DNA from 2 places in the Virgibacillus siamensis genome. Region 2 is predicted to be linked to the other one. Evidence: a T-box and tRNA genes for the amino acid it is inferred to sense, from the RefSeq annotation. Region 2 holds a T-box; the other holds one or more tRNA genes.

Region 1 (11,067 bases), on a different contig from region 2:
ATGTGCTGCAGCATACACCTGTTCTTCCTGTAATGACCGGTGGGAGTGCTTCACATTTGCTGGCAATTGAATACACATTAAAACCCGTGCTTGCGACATTAAAAGGGCATAATCTGAAAGGTCTTTATTTATTAGATGATCAAATTGACAAACATAGGAACAATCCGATTATTGAAGATGCAATTTTGGAACGGACGGAGAAACAGTTATACTATTTTGCGGATTTAGTAAAAGGAACAGTTGTTTGGAATTAAGCTATCTAAAACAGAAAGGGGTAACTGTATGACGAAGAAACGAATTTTTTTAAATGCATTTGATATGAATTGTGCGGGGCATCAATCCCCGGGATTATGGACACATCCTGATGATGAGTCACATCGTTATAAGGACAGCAGTTATTGGATTGAACTTGCCAAGCTGTTAGAGAAGGGAAGGTTTGATGCGGTGTTTATCGCGGATGTTCTTGGCACATATGATGTTTATCGAGGTTCCAGGGATGCAGCTGTCCGGCAAGGGGCCCAGGCGCCGGTGAATGATCCGCTGCTGGTTGTTCCGTTAATGGCCGCCGTTACGAATCATCTTGGATTTGGGGTTACATCTTCGGTTACACATGAGCATCCTTATCTGTTTGCCCGCCGGATGACAACGTTAGACCATTTAACAAATGGACGTGTCGGCTGGAATATAGTTACATCTTATTTGAAAAGTGCAGCGGTCAACATGGGCAGGGCCGGTCAGATTAAACATGATGAACGGTACGATATTGCAGAAGAATATGTGGATGTTTGTTACAAACTGTGGGAGGCGAGCTGGGAAGCGGATGCGGTTCAGCTGGATAAAGGAAATGGCATCTATACGGATCCGGATAAGGTTCATGATATCAGGCATGAAGGAAAATATTATAAAGTCCCGGGTGCCCATTTATCTGAACCATCCAAACAGAGAACACCGGTGTTGTATCAGGCTGGTGCGTCACCAAAGGGAAGAGCATTTGCCTCAAAGCATGCTGAATTGGTGTTTATTGGTCCGCCAACTAAAAATGCTGCTAAAGAGACAGTTAGGCGTCTGCGGGAGGATATTGCAAAAACGAACCGATCGCAGGATGAGGTGAAAATTTTAACGATGCTGACACCAATTGTCGGAAAAACAGAAGCGGAAGCACAGCAAAAACTGGCTGACTATAAACAGTATGTCAGTCATGAAGGTGCGGCGGCTTTGTTCGGTGGATGGACGGGAATTGACCTTTCCGACTATGATGAGACACAGGTTATTGAATATATTGAAAATGATTCGATTCGTTCAGCTCTGGAAAGTTTTACAAGTATCGATCCGACGAAACAATGGACGGTTGGGGAGATAAAAGATTTTGTTGGGATTGGCGGGATGAGCGGATTTATCACCGGCTCACCAGAACAAATTGCTGATCAGCTTGAGGAATGGATAGATGAAACAGGAGTAGATGGATTTAATATTGCATACGCAATCACACCAGGGACCTTTAAAGATTTTGTTGAACTGGTGATTCCGATTTTACAGGATAGAGGATTGGTAAAACGTGATTACAACGGAACCTCACTCCGGGATAATTTGTTTGGAGCAGGTGATTCACTTCCCGAACACCATCCTGGCAAACAAACTACGAGCGTGTTGGTAAAATAGATACGTGTAAAAGCGATTAGATTCTACAGGGATTTAGTCGCTTTTTGTTGTTTCATAAAATGTTGGAAATGTGTAAACTTGAAAGGAAAGGGGGGTACCACATGAATTTACTCTTTATTCTGGCTGTCATCGTGACCATAATGGAATTGTTTGTAGCTTTTTTCTTAATAAAAAGGCAAAAGATGGCGATATGGCAATCATTGTATGTATCACTTCCGGTTATCGTTATTGTATGGGTGGTAGCAATTATGTATTCTTAGTAAACAAACACCCTCTTGCTATTTGGGTGTTTGTTTACCGTGGGTGAAGAAATGATATATTTTATATTGAATGAAAAATACAATTAGAGCCAACAGGCAAAGGGTGAAGTAGTAGATAAAACCGCTGCCCAATAAATCCAATGGCGTACTGGCTGTCGGTGTGTGTGACAGGTAAAGATAATTGGAGTCCAGTAATGGATTTACGATATAGCCGATTAAACAGGCATAAAGCAATATATATCCGTAGCTTTCCAGCATTGATTTGAATGTTATTTCCGTATAATTGGCAACGACTAAAAATAAGCCGATCCAGGAAATAAAAATATGATGGATGAAGAATTTCCAATAACGAAAGTGCGGGAAATCAAAAGGTAATTCAGGTGTAACAATTGCAAGGAAAGCGGGTATCAGTCCGAAGAAAAATGTGATACGAATTAACTTCTTATTATGATTCCAAAGGGCAATGGCCCCTGTAATCCCTGTTATTCCGCACAGATGCAGCGGCAGATGTTCCCTGGGATTCCACAAGCCATTAACCGCTGCCCAAATTTGATAGGTAATTTCGGAAAAGATAAGTATTCCAAACAGCGTCCAACGCAGAATATTATAGATGGTACGACTTTCCCGGATTTTAGTAAATGAGATGAAAAAAAGAATAAGTCCCAAAAAATAGATGATCAGCATCACAAGATGACTTGGTCCAAATGCAACAAATGGTTTTCCGTCCACCCCCACAAACCAATCAATCATTAAATCCCCCCCTACCACTTTATTATATGATGAAAGTTGCCGTGGAGAAACAGAAATTAAAAAAGAACCCAATTCCGGCAAAATATCGCAGAAAGGGTCTAAATAGATGTCATTTCAACCAGGCAATAATAAAAAAATAAAAAACCCCTTTACAAATATCATTTATCTGTATATAATGTAATTCGTCAGTTTCTGACACAATTTGAACTTATATGCTATACATGATTGCTAGGCCCGTTGGTCAAGTGGTTAAGACACCGCCCTTTCACGGCGGTAACACGGGTTCGAATCCCGTACGGGTCACCATTATTTTTTGCATTAAGGATTCCGGAGGATTAGCTCAGCTGGGAGAGCACCTGCCTTACAAGCAGGGGGTCGCAGGTTCGAGCCCTGCATCCTCCACCATTTTCCTGTAAGATACATGGATACATTGGTTATATGTCTCACTCCATAAAATGCCGGTCTAGCTCAATTGGCAGAGCAACTGACTTGTAATCAGTAGGTTGGGGGTTCGATTCCTCTGGCCGGCACCATTTTTTTGCATAATTACCGTTGTTGCAGGTTAGAATACATTGGGAGGGGTAGCGAAGTGGCTAAACGCGGCGGACTGTAAATCCGCTCCCTCAGGGTTCGGGAGTTCGAATCTCTCCCCCTCCACCATATTTATAGTAATTGATGGGCTGTAGCCAAGCGGTAAGGCATCGGGTTTTGATCCCGTGTATCCTAGGTTCGAATCCTAGCAGCCCAGCCTTTTTAATGTTTGTATAAAAAACTTTTTATTTAAAGTCGTCGTAACCCACTTAAAAATGCGGATATAACGAATTAATTTAATGAGTGAGCCGCTAGCTGACTGCAAACATCCTTGAAAAGCTGACATTCATAACATGAGCCATTAGCTCAGCCGGCAGAGCATCTGACTTTTAATCAGAGGGTCGGAGGTTCGAATCCTCCATGGCTCACTATTCAAACCGGGCTTTTACATGCTGAATAATTTGGCGGAAATACATAACACATATGATATAGTAGATAAACAAGGTCGTTATGATTACCAACAACCTTGTTTATTTGCATTTTTAGCTGTTTTTTTACATAATAGATACAGTAAATTATTACTATACAATAACTGCATGAACATATATAAATTTAAGATAATCTAAAGGATGAGATGGTATGAAGACTTCCCGGATTCCTGGCTTTTACAATAAGACAGTTGAGGAACGCAGGGAATTGCTTACTGCAATGGAAGGTTTCTCGGAAAAAGAGCAGGATATTTTATTTTCCAAAGAGCCGCTGCCAACTGAAACTGCGGATAAAATGATAGAAAATGTGATTGGAACCTTTCCGCTTCCGTTAGGGTTAGGACTGAATTTTCTAATTAATGATAAGGAATATACAATCCCGATGGCGGTAGAGGAACCATCTATCCTCGCTTCAGCAAGTCATATTGCCAAGATTGTCAGAGAAGCGGGCGGATTCATCGCTGAATCAACCGAACGGGTTATGATTGGTCAGATTCAGGTGGTTGGCTGCCCTGATTTTTCTGCTGCCAAAGAAGCGGTTTTGAGTGAAAAAGATGCTTTGATCGATGCGGCAAACGCTTCATACCCCAGTCTCATGGCCAGAGGCGGTGGAGCGGAAGATTTGGAAGTCAGGATATTAAACGAGGAATCCGATTCAGCGTACGGAAAAATGCTTGTCCTGCATATTTATGTAAACACATGTGATGCTATGGGTGCGAATATTATTAATACGATGGTGGAGTCACTGGCTCCAACTATTGAAAAAATAACCGATGGCAAAGTTTATTTGCGGATTCTGTCCAACTATCCGGACAGGTGTCTGGCAAAAGCACGTTGCGTTATTCCGCCTGAATTACTTGCAACAGGTGATTTTTCCGGTGAGGCAGTGCGGGACGGTGTAATCCATGCGTACGAATTTGCTGCATCTGATCCATTTAGAGCGGTAACACATAATAAAGGGATCATGAATGGTATTGATCCGGTTGTAATCGCGACAGGCAATGATTGGCGTGCCGTTGAAGCAGGGGCACATGCCCATGCTGCCAGATATGGAAAATATGGATCAATGACGGTTTGGTCCAAAGATGAAATGGGCAACCTTGTTGGTGAACTGGAATTGCCGATGTCAGTTGGTACAGTTGGAGGTTCCATAAGGGTGCATCCCATGGCCAAAATAGCATTGAAAATTTTAGGTGTGGAATCTGCCCGGGAACTTGCACAGGTTATTGTCACTGTTGGACTTGCTCAGAATCTTGGAGCGCTTAAGGCCTTGGCGACAGATGGGATTCAAAAAGGCCATATGGCTTTACATTCTCGTTCTGTTGCAATCGCGGCAGGAGCTACAGGGGAGATGATTGATATCATTGCTGAACGATTGGTTAATGAAAAGGAAATCCGTGTCGGAAAAGCTAAAGAATTGGTGGACGAGTATACAAAATGAGTGCAGAAAAGGCAACAACTTCAGAACAAACAGCTATTGGTATAGCTCATAGTAAATTGATCTTAATCGGTGAACATGCAGTTGTACACGGGCAACCCGCAATTGCCATCCCATTCCCATTGGTCGGTGTGGAATCAATTGTTGATTATGTTCCGGGTTCAGTTCAATTGAACAGTTCTTTTTATACTGGTCCAATTGAATCTGCCCCCGAAATGCTGGAAGGGCTTGTGACGTGTATTAAAGAAACGTTGAAACATCTGCATTTGCCGTGCCAGGATTTTATGATCCGGATTAAATCATCGATTCCACCTGGTAAAGGACTGGGTTCAAGTGCTTCAGTCGCAATTGCAGTTGTTAAATCGCTATTTCACTTCTTCGGTGAGCGGTATTCAGAGGAAGATTTGCTTAATCTGTCAAACATATCGGAAACATATGCCCATGGTGTTCCAAGTGGAATTGATACGTTAACTATAACTTCCGGGTCACCGGTTTGGTATGAAAAAGATGAGCCGATTAATTTTATTGATCCAAAAGGTGATTTTCACTTTATCGTAGCGGATTCCGGACGAGTTGGCGATACGCGTTCAGCTGTTGAATCCGTGGCAAGTCTGTTAAGGTCTGCACCGAAGCGTATTCAGAACAAGTTGGATCGTATCGGGGAAATTACACACCGGGCCAGAAATGCACTGGAGACTGCCAGCAAACATCTGCTCGGACAGATGCTAAACGAAGCACAACGGGAACTGGAAGCACTTGGTGTTAGTGACGCCGGTCTTAACCGTTTAATATATTTTGCACGACAGGAAGGTGCATTGGGCGCAAAATTAACCGGTGGCGGAAATGGCGGCTGCATTATTGCGTTAGCACGTAATGAAGTGCATTCCAGACAATTGGCTGAAAAACTGAAAAAGTTTGGTGCCCATGCTGTATGGCCATTTGTTTTACGAAATAATTAAAAGAAGTCAGGTGTGAGGGGATACGCATGAAAGCAACAGCTAAGGCACATACAAATATTGCTTTGATCAAGTATTGGGGAAAACGGGACGAATCATTGATTCTCCCTATGAATAGCAGCCTTTCCTTAACGCTGGATGGATTTTATACAACTACCTCCGTTGAATTCAGGACAGAATTGACGAAAGATCAATTCTATTTGAATGGTGAGGCGGTTGTTGATGGACAATTTGATCGTGTAACGGGCTTTCTGAATCTTATTCGAAGCTTCGCCGGAAAAGATAATTTTTTTGCAACAGTGAATTCGACCAACCATGTACCAACTGCCGCCGGATTTGCATCATCTGCATCCGGATTTGCTGCACTTGCAGCAGCTGCTGTGAAGGCATTGGGATTACCGGTTGACGAAACAGTGCTTTCCCGTCTAACAAGACAAGGTTCCGGTTCAGCATGCCGCTCTATTTATGGTGGTTTTGTTGAATGGGAAAAGGGTTCCAAAGCTGATGGTACCGATTCATACGCTGTCCCGATTGCTCCGGCTGACCATTGGGACATTCGTGTAGCGGCGGTAGTTCTGTCTTCAAAAGCGAAAAAAGTACTTAGCCGTGAAGGAATGAAGCGCACGGTCGACACATCAGCGTTTTATTCAAGCTGGATTGACGGTATTCCACATGATATGGATCAGATCAAAGATGGTATCCGAACGAAGGATTTTGAAAAAGTTGGTAAAATTGCTGAAGCAAACTGTTTGAAGATGCATGCAACTACTTTGGGAGCAAATCCTCCTTTTTCTTATTGGCATGATACGACAATGGCTGTTATGCATGCAGTGCGGGAACTAAGAGAAAATGGAATTCCCGCATATTTCACAATTGATGCGGGTCCGAATGTGAAAGTCCTTTATTTGCCGGAGAATGAGCAGATATTAAAGCAATCTCTCCGTGACATCCCTGGTGTTCATGATGTGATTTCCAGTAAAGCGGGCCAGGGAATATCCTATCTTTAGGGGTTGAAACATCTTGTCTAAATCAATAACTATCAAAACACCCGGGAAATTAATGATTGCAGGAGAATTTGCCGTTCTTGAAAAATATCAGAAGCTCGTGGTCATGGCGGTTGACCGTTTTGTTTATGCCACCTTGGAACAAAGCGGAGATAACCGTCTTTCTTTACATAATTTTGATCTGACAGATATTGAATGGGCCTGGACAGATAAACATGTTGTGATACGCACGGATGATGATCGGGTACGCTTTGTCGAAAATGCAATGACAGTAGTTTATTCTTATTTAGCTGAAAATAATATTCTGGTGGAGCCGTTCCATCTGAAAGTCCGGAGTGAATTGGATGATACCGGCGGCCAAAAATATGGCTTGGGATCAAGTGCAGCAGTGGTAACTGCCGTCATTGCAGCTGTTTTGAAAAAGTTTTTGCCGCAAAAGGCATCCCAACAACTTATCTTTAAGCTTGCATCGATTTCCCATGTCATTACGCAGGGAAATGGTTCCGGCGCTGATGTTGCTGCATCATCTCACGGGGGGATGCTGCAATATTCTTCTTTTCAAGCAGATTGGCTTCTGGATGCGTATGATAAAGCCGGCACGATAACGGAACTTGCAGGTTCTGATTGGCCATATTTCTCGTTGAGTCCCACCCGTTTGCCGGAAAACCTGCATATATGCATAGGCTGGACTGGTTCTCCTGCATCGACCTCATCACTTATCCAAAAGATCAGAAGACTGAAAGATACGAATGAATTATTGTACGAACAATTCCTTTCCGACAGTGGGAAGGCAGTCGGAAGTTTTCTGGATGGTGTTCAACATGATTACGCGACAAAGGTCATTGAAGGGGTCAGGCTGAATCGCCAAGCACTTTCAGTAGTTGGCAAAAACGCCGGAGTGGACATTGAAACATCGGCATTGACTGTGTTGTGTGATTTGGCGGAGAAGCATGGTGGTGCTGGAAAACCATCCGGAGCAGGTGGCGGTGATTGCGGTATTGCTTTTATGCCCTCCGAAGAGCAGGCTAACGAATTGATGAAAGCATGGAAAAAAGCAGGAATAAAACCGCTCGATCTTACACTTTGTTCCGACGGCGCGGTAATGATTTAATAAAGGACGTCCTGAGTTGGACGTTTTTTTTAGTTGTATCGGGAAAGGCAATCAGCCCAGGAATGAATATATATACATATTTTTGTTGAGTTGAGTCATGTTGCAATTGTTCGATAAAATGTAAAGCAGAGGAGGCGTTTACATTGAAAAAAGACTTATCGATAATTGGAGTACCGATGGATCTGGGCCAAAGCCGCCGCGGGGTTGATATGGGTCCCAGTGCTATTCGCTATGCCGGTGTTGTGGAAACACTGGAAAACCTGAAATATAATATTAACGATCTTGGTGACGTGCCAATTTCACGTCCTGACAGTAAATACGAAAAACAGGAAGGTAATCTGCGCAATCTAAAGCAGGTTGCTGAAGGAAATCAAAAACTGGCGGAGATGGTTGATCAGGAAATTGACAATAGCCGTTTCCCGCTTGTACTTGGTGGAGACCACAGCATCGCTATCGGAAGTTTGGCGGGAATATCCAAGCATTATGAGAATCTTGGTGTGATTTGGTATGACGCACATGGGGATTTGAATTCTGGCGAGACATCACCATCAGGCAATATTCATGGAATGCCACTCGCCGTGAGTCTGGGTATCGGCCACGAAAAGCTGACAGACATTCTGGACTATCAGCCTAAAATAAAGCCGGAAAATATTGTGATTATTGGAGCACGCTCGCTTGATCCGGGAGAAAAGGAACTAATACAAGAACGGGGCATAATTGTTTATTCGATGCACGAAATTGATCGTATGGGTATGACGAAAGTGATGACAGAGACGATTGACTACTTGGGAGAACGGACGGATGGTGTTCATCTAAGCCTTGACCTTGATGGACTGGATCCGGAAGAAGCGCCTGGTGTGGGCACACCTGTAATTGGCGGGTTATCCTATAGGGAAAGCCATCTTGCAATGGAAATGCTGGAAGAATCCAATCTGATTACGTCAGCAGAATTTGTGGAAGTGAACCCGATTCTTGATGATAAAAATAAAACCGCAACAATGGCGGTCGGATTGATTGGTTCATTATTTGGTGAGAAATTGAAATAAAACTCCACCATACAAAATAAGCCCGTACCGTAATTAAATGGGTACGGGTTTGTTTTACGGTTTAAAATTCCATGAAAAAAGACATTCCCTATAAATGAAATGTCCAATGCATGAGGTATATTTTTTATTCAGTATTGATACGTATTTAGAAGGTCATCCAGTTTTTTGCTGGATTCTATGACAATTTCAGAGGTTAACCCATGGTCGTTGCTTAAAATAATCATTTCATCACGATACTGTTCAATCTTTTCCAATATTAATGAGTTATTATCCACAAAACCACCCCTCAATCTAGTATAATTATAGTAACAAGCTACCCAAATTCTTGCATATTTAAACAACTTCAAAGCAGAAAAAAGTTTTTGAAACCTTTAGCAGGGTTTATTCGTATGCGTATTACCGCATATCTGGCGGAGGTACAGATAAATGGAATCATTAATTAAAGAGAAAATTAAAAAGGTTAAAAAGGGAGATCAGGCTGCTTTTGAAGGTATAGTCTCGTTTTATCAGCACAAAATATTTCAGCATTGCTACCGTATGCTGGGGAATCGTCACGAGGCTGAAGATATAGCACAGGAAGCATTTATCAGAGCATTTGTAAACATTCATTCGTTTGACGTGAATCGGAAGTTTTCAACCTGGCTGTATCGAATTGCTACCAATTTGACGATTGACCGGATACGAAAACGAAAACCTGACTATTATCTGGATGCGGAGATAACCGGAACAGAAGGGCTGAATATGTATTCACAGCTTGCCGCGGACAATCGTTTGCCCGATGAAGAAGCTGAAAGTATGGAATTGCAACAATATATTCACCGTGAGATAGCATCTCTTCCGACTAAATATCGCGGCATCATCATTTTGCGTTACCTGGAAGATTTCTCACTGAAAGAGATCAGTGAGATTATGGACATTCCTCTTGGTACCGTAAAAACCCGAATTCATCGGGGGCGCGAGGCATTACGCAAAAAGCTTCGCCATGTGTAAAGGAGTGTGATCAACTTGAATTGCAGCAATGAAGCAATAGAGCTAATGCATAAATACTTGGATAATGATATATTACAAGAGGAAGAAGACAAGTTACGGCACCATCTGGAGAATTGTGAACAGTGCCAAAAGCATTTTCATGAATTGAAGCGCGCGATTACACTTGTCCAAAGCACAGAACGGATTACAGCACCTTCTGATTTCACAGAAGGGGTCATGGAAAATTTGCCTGTTGAACGAAAGCGTGTACGCTATAAGCGCTGGTTTAAGACTCATCCAATTCTGACATCGGCAGCGATCTTTTTCATTTTTATGTTTAGTGGTATTTTTTCTGCCTGGAATCAGGATAGTGCACTGGTTGTATCCAAACAGGAAAATCTGGTCGTTCAGGGTGATACGGTAATTGTACCTGAAGGGGTTACGGTTTCGGGTGACTTGCTTGTTAAAAACGGCGATCTCCGGATTGAGGGGACGGTTGATGGTAATGTCACAATCATCAATGGAGAACTGATTGATAAGCAAATAGAGGGGACCGGTCTGATGGCATCTGTTGGCGAGGTAAATGGTGAACTAAAGCAGGTGGATCAGATTTTTGAATGGATATGGTATCACACGAAGGATATGGTTGAAAGTGTATTTTCAATGGATGAGTAAATCATTTTGAATAGACGATAAAAGTCTGGCAAATGCCGGGCTTTTTTTCATTTCAATACTGGTTAAGTAATATGATATAATAAAGAGTGGTTATTAAAAATCGATGGGAAGAAGACTAATGTACAAAAGGAAGTGTGAACATGCTTGATGGGGGATTTACTTTTTTAAACCTGTTGCGAA
Region 2 (11,067 bases):
GTGGACGGTTATCGACCTTTAATAAGGGGAAATCGACCTTCCTCAGCAAGGTATCAACCTTCAACAGGAAAGAATCAACCATCGCGTTACAGGAATCAACCTACATTCATGTATATCAACCTTCACAGGCGGATAGACCGTAACCAGTGAAAAGTTCCACAACAATCCATCCATTGGTTTCAACAAATAAGAAACCCGTATCACCTTATTCGTGATACGGGATATCTTTACATTATATTGCCAACCGACCGTAACTGTTGTTGGGTCTATTAGTTGTTTTGTTTCTTATCTTCCGGTTTATCGTTATTACCGCCATTATTATCTCCATTGTTACCTGGTTTATCTGGCTTATCGGGTTTATCCGGTTTATCGGGCTTGTCAGGCTTATCGGGTTTATCCGGTTTATTTGGCTTGTCAGGTTTATCAGGTTTATTCGGCTTATCCGGCTTACCTTTATCTTTATCGTCCTTTTTGGATGGGTTACCGGAGACAGCCGATTTTGATGCGGATGATTCCATTCCGAAATAATCCACTGCACGGACGATATAAGCACCGCCTCCTGAAACGGAATAGCTTGTTCCGGTTGTGCTTCCAACTTTGCTGTATGAACCGCCAGGACTGGATGCTTTATAAATCCGGTAGCCAACTACATCATTGCTTCCGGATTTACTCCAGGATAAATTTCCCCCTGAAACGGAAACAGAAGATGGGGCGGAAGGTGCCTTACCATCATTATCGATTGAACCTGAACCAACATTGGATGATGGCAGGCCTATCTTGGACCATTTATCCCGGTTAGTGCGTGGGAACAGCTTGGATAAATCATTCAGTCTGTCCCAACCTTTTCGCTTCAAAAATTCCGGATTGAATGCAAGTCCGTTTCCTTGTGTAAACTCAGCCGGTGTATGCGGTCCTGCAACTACAGCCTGACCATTAACCATGACATAGGAGCCTTCTATTAAACTATCATCTTTCTTTGTAGGCACATACTTGGCATTAAACAGATCAGTCTGAATCAGACCGGCTTTTTTACATAGTTCAGATGGAAGCATTCCCGAAATGGCACAATAACTGCGGGAAACAATACCGCTTGGACGTTCAAAATTGTCCTGTGGTGCCACAAGGTCAGGGCGAATGTCTGAAGCCGCATTGATCAGTTCAGCCCACAGGTTGATATTACGGTTACTGTAACTAAGAGAACAACCTGCACATTTGATTGATTTAGGAATTTCATATCCCATCCATGTTCCGAAAGTGACATTTGGGTTTACACCCACAAACCATGTGTCTTGCCAAAAGTTTGACGTACCGGTTTTTCCTGCCCAGTCAACGCCGCTGTACTTTAACTGCGAGTTCAGGAATGTTGCTGTACCACTGTCAATGACATCACGCATCATATCAATGGTTAAATAGTTTGTTTGCGGTGAAAATACATCAACAGGCTTTTTTTTATGTTTGTAAATTACTTTTCCATCATTGGTAGTAATTTTTTGAATCAGGTAAGCATCGTTGAATTTCCCGTTATTGCCAAATGTACTGAATGCGTTCGTGTTTTCTTCCACACTTATTCCATACGTCGGCTGTCCAAGAGAAAGGGACAAGTTTGTCTGATCGCCTTTGGTAAGTGTCGTTATCCCCATTTTATCAATCAGGAAATTTTTGGCCGGATTTTGTTCAACAATTTTCCGGTATACTTTGGCTGCCGGAATGTTATAGGATTTCGCCAATGCTTTACGGGCTGAAACGATTCCGTGATAGGAACCCTGGATATAGTTGCTTGGGCTCCAGGCTTTTGGCATTCCTGGCATATAAAATTGCGTTTCTACATCGGCAATCGGTGTTCCCGGCTGGATTTTGCCCATTTCCATTGCCGGCGCATAATCAAGAATCGGTTTCATTGTACTTCCATTTGGACGTGGTGCCGTCATATAGTTAATCTGGTTATCTTGACTGTAATTTCTGCCGCCTATGAAACTAATAATTCTGCCGGTGCTGTTTTCAATCAGAATTCCACCAGTCTGGATTTTCTGGGTGATTGTTTTGGTTTCACCAGTTTCTGAATTAACAACCACATCGCCAGTCCAGGTAGGACCATATTGTTCATAGTTTTTTACGATTTTCTTAAATTTGTCATGAATCTTCTTATCTATTGTCGTATGGATTTTATAACCATTTTTACGCATGGCACGATCGGCAAGAATCTTGTACTCTTCCATCAATTTTTCATCTTTTTTCAGATCTTTTATAGAATATCCGTCTTGTTCAGCCAGGTATTCCATAATGATATCTTTGGCACGATCCTCTGCCTCAAACGTCAAGTATGGATATTTTTCAATTGTCGATTTTGACTCTTCAATAAAATCGGCGACAATATCATAGTTTATTGCTTTTTTGTATTGTTTTTTTGTAATATAACTTGCATCAAGCATACGTTCAAGTACCGTTTTCATTCTGTTTATTCCAGGCTGCAATCCTTCTTTGTTCTTTAATCCGCCACTATTTTTAAATGGGGTATAATAGGATGGGCTTTGCGGGAGCCCGGCCAGGAAGGCTGCTTGTGGTAAATTCAGCTTTGATGCATCTTTGCCAAAAATACCTTGTGCAGCGGTTTGAATTCCGGCTATGTTATTACCGGAAGCATCGCGTCCGTATGGGATAATATTCAAATAGGCTTCCAGTATTTCGCCTTTGTCAAAAAAACGCTCCAACCGCATAGCAATTAATATTTCTTTTGCTTTTCGTTCAAAAGATACTTCATTTGTCAGAATTTGGTTTTTGACAAGCTGCTGGGTAAGTGTGCTTCCTCCTGATTGTAAGGGAGCATTTGTGACCTGTTGTACAACCGCTCTGACAATCGCTTTTGGCACGACTCCTTCATGCATTCTAAAGTTCCTGTCCTCTGTTGCGATTACAGCTTGAATCAGCTTATCGGAAACATTATCAAGCGAGACTTCTTCTCTATGTATATCAGAACGTACATCGCCAAAATAGTTACCGCCAGCAAAATATAGTTTTGACGTCTCCTCATAGTTATAAATATCTTTCTTCATACTTGCGTAACTTCGAACAGGCTCATCTTTTACAAGGGAGGCAAAATAACCTGCCCCTAATCCGCCAGCGAAAAAGAAACCTATCAGTCCAATAATAAGAAAAATCAGGATTACGTTCCATAGGACATCATAGGTAATTCTGGATGTCCGTTGAATTTTCCCAGCGTGCCAGGCATCTTTTACTTTCTGCATATATTTTTGAAGCAATTCTTTATAATTCACTATAAAACCTCCTAAATTCCACAATCTATTATAGCATAGCAGGTTGAATTGGTGTATAATAATTTGTAACTGCCTATTGCGTTTAAATGCGTGGTGTGGTATGAATAAATCATAATGAAACGAAATACGCAATGAAAGATAACAGTAGTGTTGCATTTCCCTTTTTCAGCGAGCTGACGGTTGGTGGAAGTCGGTAAACAAATGCAGGCGAATTACAATTCCGGAGCGTCTTTTTCAAGACGGTGAGAACCATCGTTAACAATCCCAAAGTGACACATGTGTGTAACAAGGGTGGTACCGCGAGCGTAAACTCGTCCCTTTCAGGAGGGATGGGTTTTTTTAATTTTATAGAAAAGAGGAGTAGGTTACATGGATATTTTAAAGGATCTGGATAAGCGAAATCTTATTCATCAAACAACAGATGACAAAGGACTGAAAAAACATCTTGATGAGAATCAGGTGACTGTATATTGCGGGTTTGATCCAACAGCTGACAGTCTGCACATTGGGCATTTAGTACCGATCACCATGCTGAAGAGATTTCAGCGTGCAGGACACAGACCAATTGCTTTAATTGGCGGAGGGACTGGTATGATAGGTGATCCGAGTGGCCGCTCCAGTGAACGTTCCCTGAATGAAGCATCTGTTGTAAAAGGATATAGTGAAAAAATAAAGCAGCAACTTGCAAAGCAGCTTGATTTTGATAATGGATCAAATGCGGCTGTCGCAAGAAACAACCATGACTGGCTGGCCAGCATGACGGTTATTGACTTTCTTCGTGATGCGGGGAAGCATTTTGGCATTAACTACATGCTTGGGAAAGAATCCGTTTCCGCGAGAATTGAACAGGGTATATCTTACACTGAGTTCAGTTATATGATTTTGCAGTCACTGGACTTCATGAAATTGTATGAACAGGAAAACTGTACATTGCAAATAGGTGGAAGTGATCAGTGGGGAAATATAACAGCCGGTATGGAACTGATACGGAGATCAAGAGAAAATGCGGATGATGAAATAAATGTATTCGGATTGACCGTTCCATTGATTACGAAGGCAGATGGCACGAAATTCGGTAAAACCGCCGGTGGTGCAATTTGGCTTGATCCCGATAAAACGTCACCTTATGAGTTTTACCAATTCTGGGTGAATACCGATGATCGCGATGTTATGAAGTTTATAAAATACTTTACATTTATGGATGACGAAGAGATGGAACATTTGCAGCAGGAATTGGAGAACCATCCGGAACAACGTCTTGCACAGAAACGGCTGGCTGAAGAGATGACAAAGGAAGTGCATAGCCAGGAAGCACTGGAACAGGCACAGCGTATCACTGCGTCCTTATTCAGCGGTGACTTAAAGGAACTGACAGGGGCAGATATTGAACAGGGATTCAAAGATGTTCCGGCGTTTGAAATGGAGAAAGAGGATGTCGGTTTGATAGACCTGCTTGTAAACAGTTCGATATCTTCCTCCAAAAGACAGGCAAGGGAAGACATTAATAATGGCGCGATATACATTAATGGTACAAGGGAACAGGACATGAAATATGTCGTCACTTCAGATGATCGGATTGATGATAAATTTACGATTATCAGACGGGGCAAGAAAAAATATTTTCTGATTCGTTATCAATAATCGTAACGATATATAAATAGGAAATAAAAGGGGTGAAGATCTATGGCTGGGATTGGTTCTTATTCACAAACCGCAAATCCGGCATGGAGCAATAAAGCATTTCGACCGGGCGATTTCACTTCCAAGCGCATGACACTCCAGGGAACCATCAACAGGACCTTTTTACTTACAATGGCACTGCTTATCGCAGCAGCGTTTACCTGGAATCAGTCTTTCAACGGCAATCAATCATTGGTAACGGGGCTTCTTGTATTCGGACTGATTGCAGGGTTCATTCTTGCGCTTATTACCATATTTATACCGAAAGCCGCACCATTTACTTCCATCCCGTACGCATTGGCGGAGGGGCTGGTTCTTGGCGGTATTTCGGCAAGGTATGAATCACTTTATGATGGCGTAACGATGCAGGCTGCGTTATTGACATTTGGAGTATTACTCTTAATGCTCCTGTTTTATAAAACGGGGCTGATTAAGGTGACCAAAAAATTCCGGATCGGCGTGCTTTGTGCAACAGGAGCTATTATGCTTGCTTACCTGATAACCTTTATTATGCGGTTGTTTGGTGTGCATGATATTTTTTATATGCACAGCAGCGGACCAATCGGAATTTTGATAAGTGTCGGTATCGTTATTGTGGCTGCACTGAATCTTGCACTGGATTTTGATCTGATTGAAAGAGGTGTGAAGCGCAACGCCCCTAAGCATATGGAATGGTATGGAGCATTTGGGCTCATGGTAACACTGGTATGGCTGTACCTCGAAATTTTGCGTTTAATTTCCAAATTGAGAAGGTAACTGGTAATCACCGGAATGCAATGCGTTCCGGTGATTTTATATTATTTATTAAAGGTTGAATTATTGGAATTTTCTTGACCCGATCTAACCCGTGTGCTAAATTTAAATGGAACATAGTAAGACAGGTTTTAACTCGAATGATTAATCAATTGGAAGGGGGATAGCGGGGGAGAGGAAGAATTTGGATTATAAGGGGGAAACAGGATGAGCGAACAGACAAAGGGTAAAAAGAGTTTCTTTGATGGCAAATTTGGAAGATTCATTTTGCCGGCCATTATCCTCCAATCCACCCTGATTGGAGGAGGGTACGCAACTGGGCGTGAGATTGTTGCATATGGTGCGAAATTTGGTTCACTCGGTTGGATTGCAGGTCTGGCAATCTTTTTAGGATTCGGACTTATGGCATTTCTGATGTTTGAAGTTGCCAGGATTTTTAGGGCGTATGATTATAAGTCGATGGTAAAAAATTTAATTGGTCCATTTTGGTTTTTGTTCGATATTATCTATTTATTACTTGCAGTATTGATTATTTCCATTATGGCTGCGGCTACCGGATCAATCGTAGAAAGCACCCTGGGTATTAATTACTGGGTTGGGGTTGTTGGTATTGCTGTTATTGTCGGCATACTTAACCTGTATGGTGAACGGTTGATTGAACGCTTTGAAACATATGGCACAATCGCATTAATGCTCGGTTATATTATTTTTGGAATTATGGTAATCAGTTCAACCTGGGATGAGGCAATGCAGGTATTTGCGAACGGTGATACCAGTTATGTGAGTGATTTCAGTATCTGGACCATTATTTGGAGCGGAATCATTTACGTTGGTTATAACCTTGCTGTTTATCCTGCTGCGTTATTTACAGTGAAAAGACAAAAGTCAATGAAAGATACAATTGTATCCGGCATTGTTGCCGGTGTATTGATGACCTTGCCGTGGTTCCTCACGTATTTTGCCCTGATGGGATTCTATCCATCTGAAGATATATTTGGAGCAGAAATTCCATGGCTGCAAATGCTGAATGGATATGGAACATGGGTTGTTGTTCTGTTTGGAATTGTTGTCGGCTGGACATTAATTGAAACAGCTACAGGGATGATCCATGCATTTATCGAGAGACTGGATAATAATTTGGAAGAACTCGGGAAAAAGAAACTCTCCAAAAAGCAAAGCGGCCTTGTTGCATTTATAACTCTTGCCGCATCTGTACTTCTGGCGGAGGTTGGAATTATGGATCTTGTATCTAAGGGATATACGGCACTTGGTTATGGAATGCTGATTGTTTTTGGATTGCCTTTAATAACAGTTGGTCCATATAAAATTTTTAAACACTTTAAGGAAAAGAAAAGTAAAGTCAATACGGTAGCATAAACTGTGCATAAAAACCGTGTTACAAGCAGATTATTTGTTTGTGACACGGTTTTTTATTCGAAAAAATTCGGGCGGCTCCCAGCACCGCCCGAAATTTATTAAGACGTTTTATTCTTGGCTAAAAGTGGAATGATTAGACAAAGATGAAAATGAAGGGATGAAATTATGCTGGAAGTAAACGGAAGGGAACAAGGAGATGTGTTGGAAGTTACAACTGAGGGTACAGCGACACAAGAGGACTTGCAAAAATTTAAAGACGCTTTGAAATCAAAGAAGATGCAGGAGGAACCGTTTAATATTTTGTTTGTTTTCAAAAATATTGAAGGCAATACCGCAAAAGCAATGTTGGAAGCTTGGAAGGTGGTTCCTTATTTGAAGAGCATTAAAAAGAGTGCCATTGTGGCGGATGAATCGTTTATGGGTCTTAATGAAAATCTTGAAAAGCTCATTCCGGGTGTGGAAATCATTCAGTATCCGATGGAAGAACTCGAATCTGCCAGAAAGTGGGTCCGTGCATAATATAATGCAGATACAAAAAAGAAGGAAATAGATGATCATCAGTCCATTTCCTTCTTTTTAGTTTCACATTACATTAAAAACTCTCAACTCCTTAATGCCTAAGGGAGTTGAGAGTTTTAACAAAGCATGAAATTTTAATTCTGCAATGTACCAAACTTAACGTGAGTAGTACTCTACGATAAGCGCTTCGTTGATTTCAGCCGGAAGTTCGGAACGTTCAGGGTAGCGTGTATAGCTTCCTTCCAGTTTGTCGGCATCAAATGAAATGTATTCTGGTACGAAGTTGTTTACCTCGATTGCCTCTTTAATGATGTCCAGATTTTGAGACTTTTCACGCAGTCCGATTACCTGACCAGGTTTGACCGCATATGATGGGATGTCAACGCGTTTTCCATCTACAGTTACATGTCCATGGTTTACAAGCTGACGGGATTGTCTGCGTGTACGTGCAAGTCCAAGTCGATAAACTAAGTTATCCAATCTTGATTCAAGCAGAATCATGAAGTTTTCACCATGAACACCTTTCATTTTACCCGCTTTGTTAAACAGGTTACGGAATTGACGTTCGTTCAATCCGTACATAAAGCGCAATTTCTGCTTTTCTTGTTGTTGCAGACCGAATTCTGAAATTTTCTTGCGTTGGTTTGGTCCATGCTGACCAGGAGCATATGGACGCTTATCAAGTTCTTTACCGGTACCGGTTAAAGAAATGCCAAGACGACGTGACTTTTTCCAAATGGAATCTGTATAACGTGACATGAGACATTTCCTCCTTTTTGTTTTATTTGCATAAAATAAAACCGCGTGTCCCACAATCGCCATGTATTTTGTTTTCATGTACCATCGCTCCAGCAGCCGAGAGTTACGCGATACACCTCAAAGTGAGGAACAAAATAACATAAACGCAGGTTCACATAAGCTACCTTTTTATTTTACACAAAGAGTATTATATTAGTTTTCATAGTAGAAGTCAATCATATCTCTATTTTTCAGGGGATTTTTTACGAAAAAATCCCCTGAAATGAAAAAAACTATTTCCCAAATCCTTCGACAATCTTTCCAAACTTTTCAAGGTATTCCCGATCGGTCTCATCAAAACGGTTTGTACTTGGGCTGTCGATATCCAAAACACCAAAGATTTCACCGTTAACCTTCAATGGGATGACAATCTCAGATTTACTTGCACTGTCACAGGCGATATGCCCCGGGAATTTCGTAACATCTTCGACAACCTGGGACTCCCCTGTACTGATGGCTGTTCCACAAACACCTTTTCCATAATCAATCCGCAGACAGGCCGGCAGCCCCTGGAATGGTCCCAGTACAAGCTGGTCTTCCTTCCACAGATAAAATCCTACCCAATTCACATCGTGCAAAAACTGATTCAACAGTGCCGATGCATTGGAAAGATTCGCAATTACATCGTTTTCGTCCTCTGTCAATGCTGTAAGTTGTTTTAATAACATTTCGTAGTCTTTTACTTTTTCACCTGAATATGCTGTCGTCTGAAACATGGTCACATTATCCTCTCATTGCCTGGTATTTCGACATTTGTGTGGGTATTTGTCGATAGAAAATTGAAGGATAAATCTTCAATTTGTCGTAATTTTAATATAAGGAGATGAATTTAATGATAAAATATCCTACAAAACAAAAAGTCGTCGATGCCGCTTCCCAATTATTTTTTCAAAACGGGTTTCATGGAACTTCTGTACGTGATATTGCTGATAAAGCAACTGTAAATGTTTCATTAATAAGTTACTATTTTAAAAGCAAGCAAGGGTTGCTGGAACATGCTGTTACACACTATTATGAAGCATATCTTGAAACAATAGAGGAGACGCTGAAAAAAAACGAATCCGAAGAACCGATAACCTGCCTGAAAAAAATGGTTGAAGCTATTATACAGTACAAGCAAAGCAACCATCAATTTTCATGTTTCATTCACCGGGAACTTTCTCTTGATTCGGTATTTGTACGGGAGATGACAGTGACCTATCTTGCCAAGGAAAATTACTTCATCAAAAATGCATTTTTTGATGCCCTTTCAGGCAGTGGCAAATCGTTTGATCGGCAATTTTTATTGATGCAATTAAAAGGGATGCTGATTACGCCATATATTTTGCAGCATGAATGGAAAAATCAGGTGATTGGGGAAAGATCACATGGCATTTTTGCCCAAAAGTATATTCGAACCATTGAAGAGTGGCTGGATTATGTGATTAAACAAGCATAGAGTTTTGTTAATTTATGTATATTTTTTTGTGTATAACGCTGCTTGCATAAAAAAATTTGTCAAAATCACAATTTAATTGTATTTTTTTAGCCAAAAATGCAATTTACATGGTATCATAAGTATAATTACGACATAACTTCGGGTGTTTTGTTGATTAATTCGGCAAATCCTGTTCTTCTTAGAGAACTCATCGATAGATTACCCTCTTATTTGAAATACAGTCAGGAGGCATTTTATGGCTTACATCATTGGCATCATACTGATAATTATTGCACTGATTATTGCAGGACTAATACTTAGAAAACGGATTTATGATGAGGTAGACAGGTTGGAAGCCTGGAAAATGGATATTATGAATCGAAACATTGCTTCTGAGATCAGCCGTATTAAAAATTTAAATTTGTCCGGTGAAACACAGGAGAAATTCGAATCCTGGAGAGAGCGCTGGGAACTGATTGTTACGAAAGAGCTGCCCGATATAGAGGAATATTTATTTGATTCCGAAGCAGCAGCGGACAGATATCGATTTTCCAAAGCTAAAAAGATGTTACGTAAAACAGAAGAAGTGCTCCAGTCAATTGAAGATGAAATCGAAAAAATGCTTGCTGAATTGAACGAGTTAATGGAATCTGAGGAATCGAGCCGAAAAGAAATAGAACAAATTCAGCCAACTATAAAAGCTTTACGGAAACAACTTTCCCAAAATCGTTATCAGTACGGAAATGCAGAAGAATATTATGATTCGGAAATTGATGGAATGGAAAAACAACTCACGCAGTACAATGAATTGGTGGGATCAGGGAACTATTCGGATGCACGCCACTTGGTCGAAGAGTTGAAGCAGGATCTTGACAATCTCCAAACGCAAATGGAAGATTTCCCTGCCTTGTACACAGCGTGCAAAAATGATCTTCCTCAACAGTTAAACGAGCTCTTGAACGGATTGAAAGGTATGAAAGATGATGGCTATCGTGTAGAACACTTCGGATTTGAGAAGGAAATACATAAGTATCAGCATCGGTTGAAAGATTGTGTAAGTGCCTTGGATCAGGGAGAAGAAGAACTTGCAAAAGAAATGAAGAATGAGATAGAAGAGCGAATGGCGGAAATGTATCAGCTGCTTGAGAAAGAAGCTGTTGCCCGCAATTATATGGAAAATAAAATTCCGGTATATCGGGAAGAACTGGAAACCCTGGAAAACGATTTTCTGATCACTAAGGAAGAAGTGGA

The links. The T-box of region 2 lies ahead of tyrS (tyrosine--tRNA ligase). A T-box ahead of a tRNA ligase gene usually reads a tRNA of that ligase, here a tRNA-Tyr.
Region 1: it encodes a tRNA-Tyr, which carries the amino acid that the T-box ahead of tyrS (tyrosine--tRNA ligase) is inferred to sense. The anticodon was not compared.

What each region holds. Positions count from the first base shown of each region.
Region 1 is NZ_FUIH01000006.1:2,790-13,856, forward strand. It holds gene ssuE (NADPH-dependent FMN reductase) at 1-254, shown strand, start outside; gene B1K71_RS00880 (LLM class flavin-dependent oxidoreductase) at 283-1,659, shown strand; gene B1K71_RS19735 (hypothetical protein) at 1,761-1,919, shown strand; gene B1K71_RS00885 (YwaF family protein) at 1,938-2,669, opposite strand; tRNA gene B1K71_RS00890 (tRNA-Glu) at 2,901-2,975, shown strand; tRNA gene B1K71_RS00895 (tRNA-Val) at 2,999-3,074, shown strand; tRNA gene B1K71_RS00900 (tRNA-Thr) at 3,127-3,202, shown strand; tRNA gene B1K71_RS00905 (tRNA-Tyr) at 3,245-3,329, shown strand; tRNA gene B1K71_RS00910 (tRNA-Gln) at 3,346-3,417, shown strand; tRNA gene B1K71_RS00915 (tRNA-Lys) at 3,556-3,628, shown strand; gene B1K71_RS00920 (hydroxymethylglutaryl-CoA reductase, degradative) at 3,840-5,129, shown strand; gene mvk (mevalonate kinase) at 5,126-6,085, shown strand; gene mvaD (diphosphomevalonate decarboxylase) at 6,112-7,089, shown strand; gene B1K71_RS00935 (phosphomevalonate kinase) at 7,103-8,197, shown strand; gene rocF (arginase) at 8,341-9,243, shown strand; gene B1K71_RS00945 (aspartyl-phosphate phosphatase Spo0E family protein) at 9,372-9,518, opposite strand; gene sigW (RNA polymerase sigma factor SigW) at 9,670-10,233, shown strand; gene B1K71_RS00955 (zf-HC2 domain-containing protein) at 10,249-10,887, shown strand; gene cdaA (diadenylate cyclase CdaA) at 11,028-11,067, shown strand, end outside.
Region 2 is NZ_FUIH01000007.1:1,749,817-1,760,883, reverse strand. It holds gene B1K71_RS12675 (transglycosylase domain-containing protein) at 270-3,272, opposite strand; T-box leader at 3,395-3,594, shown strand; gene tyrS (tyrosine--tRNA ligase) at 3,642-4,913, shown strand; gene B1K71_RS12665 (Bax inhibitor-1/YccA family protein) at 4,956-5,708, shown strand; gene B1K71_RS12660 (YkvI family membrane protein) at 5,913-7,082, shown strand; gene B1K71_RS12655 (STAS/SEC14 domain-containing protein) at 7,248-7,601, shown strand; gene rpsD (30S ribosomal protein S4) at 7,758-8,360, opposite strand; gene B1K71_RS12645 (GAF domain-containing protein) at 8,633-9,115, opposite strand; gene refZ (forespore capture DNA-binding protein RefZ) at 9,232-9,837, shown strand; gene ezrA (septation ring formation regulator EzrA) at 10,073-11,067, shown strand, end outside.